2 regions of the Companilactobacillus ginsenosidimutans genome follow, and region 1 is predicted to be linked to the other one. Evidence: predicted binding sites of a transcription regulator. Region 1 holds the regulator's gene; the other holds the start of a gene.
What was found. Region 1 encodes NrdR, which represses ribonucleotide reductase genes. Its sites were predicted from a motif close to ACACNATATATNGTGT; they were not measured.
Positions count from the first base shown of each region.

Region 2: a site for NrdR is predicted at 1,411-1,426, ahead of nrdH (glutaredoxin-like protein NrdH). Genes of this name have one in related genera too.

Region 1 is NZ_CP012034.1:721,860-724,276, forward strand. It holds gene ABM34_RS03750 (DnaD domain protein) at 1-986, opposite strand, end outside; gene nrdR (transcriptional regulator NrdR) at 988-1,473, opposite strand; gene coaE (dephospho-CoA kinase) at 1,494-2,087, opposite strand; gene mutM (DNA-formamidopyrimidine glycosylase) at 2,084-2,417, opposite strand, start outside.
Region 2 is NZ_CP012034.1:1,686,065-1,688,481, reverse strand. It holds gene nrdE (class 1b ribonucleoside-diphosphate reductase subunit alpha) at 1-742, opposite strand, end outside; gene nrdI (class Ib ribonucleoside-diphosphate reductase assembly flavoprotein NrdI) at 729-1,103, opposite strand; gene nrdH (glutaredoxin-like protein NrdH) at 1,108-1,338, opposite strand; gene ABM34_RS08650 (LVIS_2131 family protein) at 1,600-2,226, shown strand; gene ABM34_RS08645 (DUF2187 domain-containing protein) at 2,329-2,417, opposite strand, start outside.

The DNA.
Region 1 (2,417 bases):
TAACCATCCTTTTGAGCCTTCTCATCTGCTAAAAAGTCTGCTGGTGCTGTATTCTTTGCACGGTTTAATAGAATACTCTCTGGTTTATTCGCATTTGACACTTTAATATTTGGATCTATCTCAGGCTGAGCAACTCTCGCCGTAATATTAGTCTTATTCTCAAACCGCTTTTGAGCGAGTCGTTTTAAAGCATTGGGATCAATTTTATTGTTTACAATATCTGTTGTTTCCCCAATTAGATCAATCATCGTAACTTCGGAAATCCCATAAAACTCATGGAGACTCAAAATTAATTGTTGGTTCTCCAGTAAATCAGCATGAGTAATCTTGAAGAGTTGGCCAATGCGGTCCTCAACTAGAGTCCAATCAAAATCAGAGGTCTCCTCAACACTTATTGAAGGAACCTTATCTGATTTAGAGTTCTCAAAATCTTCTCTTTTTTCTTCAACAAGACTAGGACGGTTTCTTAAATCATCATCGTTAAGTCTGAATACTTCTAGAAACTTTTTAGAAATATCCTCAGTATTTTTTAAAATATCAGCTGATTTATAGTATTTATCGGCCAATCTGGAATATTCAGATTCACCTATTTTTTCCAACAGAAAAATACTCATTATGTCATCCGTGAAAAATTTCTTTGGAGTTGACGGAGTAAATAGTTGGTAAATTAGAAATGATCCCATATCATCACTTTTACTGAATGACTTAATTAACCCAAGAGCTTCTAGCCTTTGGCGTCCAGCAATAAAACTATTCACACCCATATCTAGCAACGCAAATAGAATCGAATGAGACTGTCGATTTGTAATCATTTCTTTGTTGGGAACTTTTGCCCAAAGTAACTGATAAATACTAAAAGCCTCTGGTCCTATCAATGGTAAATATAAGTCAGTCAAAACCTGACGGTCTTGATCGTTAAATTGTCCATTTGGTAGACACCAAAAGCCTGTTAAAGGAGTTAACTTATTATCATTAAAGTCTGACACACTAGTCCTCCTTGCTATCTTTATTATCCTTTTTATCGTTTGCCATCATTTCTTGAACTTCATTCATAAATCCACTCATATCCTTGAATTCACGATAAACACTAGCAAATCTGATGTAAGTAACATCATCAACATCAGCAAGCTCCTTCATCAGGTGCTCACCAATATCTTGTGATTTAACTTCATTTTCACCAGTTGCTCTAATTTCATTTTCTACTTTATCAACGATGGCATTCATCTGATCCATTGTAACTGGACGCTTTTCAGCGGCGCGAACTAGACCTCTAAGTAATTTATCACGTCGAAATTCTTCACGATTACCGTTTTTCTTTACAACTAGTAATGGCGATTTCTCGATCCTCTCAAAGGTAGTAAATCTTGTACCACAGTATTCGCACTCTCTTCTTCTACGGATTGCGCGACCTTCATCGCTTGGACGACTATCAACAACTTTAGATGAGTCGTGATGACAATGTGGACATATCATAAGCGTTCCTCTTTTCTAAACTAGAGTTGTTTTAAAAGTTTTGAGATCTGCACTTTTAAACTATCAATATCTTGAGAATTATCGATAACATAATCTGCCAATCTCTTTTTTCCTTCCATTGGCATTTGTGCATCGATTTTATCCTGGGCTGCTTGTTTACTCAAATTATTTCGTTTTATTAATCTCGTTAATTGTACTTCTGGTTCTATATATACCGCTATTGTAGCATTGAAATACTTTTCATAGCTACTTTCGAACAAAAGTTGGATTTCAAAAATATTAATCGTGTTGCTTGAATCTTGTTTCATTTTATCAATCATGTCAACTATTTGTTTTCTAATTATAGGTCCAGTAATACTATTTAGTATTTTCAACTGTCGCGCATCTGAAAAAACAATTCGACCCAACTTCTTTCGATTCAGTTGGCCATCCTCAAGCAAAACATTTTTACTGAATTGTTTGGTGATTTTTTTTAATCCAATTGAACCTGGTTTAACGACATCCCTCGCTACTTGATCTGCATCATAAATATTACAACCCAACTCTTTAAAAATTTCGAGTACTGTAGTTTTCCCAGCAGCAATTCCACCTGTTAGTCCATATACCTTACTCATTTGACTACCTGACACTTGGGACAGAAGTGAGTTCCACGACCACCGACTTTAATTTTTTCGATAGTTGTACCACAACGTGCACAAGGCTCGCCTTCTTTGCCATACACTTTCAATCGGTCCTGCATAGTTCCTTTATGACCATTGGCATCCAAATATGACCGGACTGTTGAACCGCCAGAAATAATTGCTGTCTGAATTTCTTTATTAGAGCAATCGATAATAATTTTGATGTCTTCATCAGTCAAATGATTGGCTGGGGTCTCAGGATGAATTTTTGCTTGCCACAAAACTTCATCAACATAAATATTACCCAGTCCACTCATTACTGAC
Region 2 (2,417 bases), 960 kb from region 1:
GACGTTGACCTAATTGGTTACTGTAACTGAAACTATCCTCGAGTAACTTCATAACTGGAAGTACACCTGAAGATGAGTTTTCAACACCCTTAATAGGTGAGCCAGATTCACGTAGGTTTGATAGTGTAATACCAACACCACCACCGATACGTGACAATTGGAGGGCACTATTAACTGTGCGTCCAATACTGTTCATGTCATCTGTGACTTGTAATAGGAAGCAAGAGACATATTCACCACGACGTTTTCTACCAGCATTCAAAAATGAAGGTGTAGCTGGTTGATAACGTTGGGCGATCATTTCTGTACACAATGACTTGGCCAAATCTTGGTCGCTATGTGCGAATAAAAGTGCGTTAAAAAGAATTCTCATTTCATAGTTTTCAAGATACAAGTCACCATCGTTAGTTTTGATAACGTATTGGTTGTAAAATTTGTATGCGGCCATGAATGATTTGAATTGGAAATGTTGATCCATCAAATAGTTATATAAGCCTTCGATAAAATCAAATGGGTATTGATCGATAACTTCTTTTTCGATGAATTGGTTATCAACAAGATAGTCAATGTGATCCTTAAATGAATCAAATTGTTTAGTATTAGGGTTAACATTTTCATTAAAAAAGGCCTTGATAGCATCTTGGTCTTTGTTTAATGGAATCTTGTCATCCACTGGAATATTAATTTCATTATTTAATTTGAAGTAACTTACATTAGTTACGTCTAAGTTATTTAGCCCCAACTTCATTCACTACTTTCTTAAAGTTTTCTACGTCTTTATCGGTTCCATTGAACTCGAATTCGAAGACGACTGGTACGTTTAATCCTTTAGCAATATCACGTGCTGTATGATTGTACAAAGTGTTAAAATTGCGATTTCCGCCGCCTGCTACGCCGACGCAATTTTCTGCATTGTCTTTGTATTGGAGAAAGTCGATTACAGAGTCCATCATATCATCGTCGTACGCAGGTACGATGAGAATAAACGACCGACCCATTTCGTGAAACGGGTCGGCGTCGTTGATCTGATATGCATCCAAGCCGGTTTTCTTAACGAAACGAACGGTTTGGCCTGTAATTGAATAAAATGCGATGTCTACCATCGTGTTAGCCAACTAAACCTTTTAGGCTATCTGGACGAAATCCGACGATTGGATCACTGTCAGCAGGCATAACTACAGGGACGCTTTGGTATCCTTGTTGTTTTAAGAAATCAAGATATTGTGGTTGTTGATTAATATTTCTTTCCTCAAATTTAACGTTATGTTCAGATAAGTATCTTTTTGTCATTTTGCATTGCATACAATTGTTTTTAGAATATACGATTACGTTGTTCATAGTGGTGGTCCCCTTTTAATAAATGTTTCAAAGACTAGTATAAAACAATTGGAATGAAATGTAACGACAAATATACTATATATTGTGGTCTACCTATATTTTCATACACTATAAGGTGTGCCAAAATGCGTGGGCTCGCCATTTATAGCACTATAAAAAAATTTCAATTTGGGTAATTGTATATGATTTCGTGTTAGAATTATCTTATCAATTATTAAGTTGAAAAATGAACAAATAACCGGTGGATTTGAGGAGAGAAAAATGAACGCATGGAACTTCATAGGTATACTCGCTTGGATTATTGTTATTGCTCTACTATTCCTTGTAGTATTCAACATTAGAAACAGACATTTGAGGATTTTAGTTATGAATAAGTCTAAAATCACATGGAAAACAATCTGTCTTGATGCACTCGAGATTTTAGTCGTCATCCTGGCAGTAATAGGGATGTTCTATGTCTCAATTTTTTCAAAAGTTGATTTGAACAACAAGGATGACATTACGGTGTCATACAAATTTGATCCAATGATTATTCAAACTACTTCTGACGGACAAGGTTACTACGTTAAAATCGACAAGAACAATTCGAACGCATCTACTAATGTTTATCAATATTGGTTGACGAATTCGCAATATACCGTTTCAAGTCGTGAGTCGACGATTTCAGACGCTACGTTGCCATTTAACGTTTCGGGAGTACATTTGAACTGGCCAATGAAGAAAATCAAGAAGATGGACCAGAAGTACCAATACGCATACGTTTTGACAGCTGAAGCTAAATATAAAAATAATTTCATTAATGGACTAGGATTACACGCCGGTAGATTTGCATCTGAGTACCGTGTCTTGCGTGTTCCAGCAACATCGTTCGTTAATGTAGAAAAATAGTGTTAATTGCTTGTCTTGTCCGGTAGTTTTTGTATAATACAAGACAACAACAGAAAAAGGGCTAAACCAATGTTGGTTTAGCCCTTTGAGTTTCAAAAAATTTTACTTTGCTTTTGACATTTTCTTGGCACTAACGACAATTTTGTTGTTAAGTTCCATCTTGTTTGGGTCATCCTTAGGATCGTTTTTAA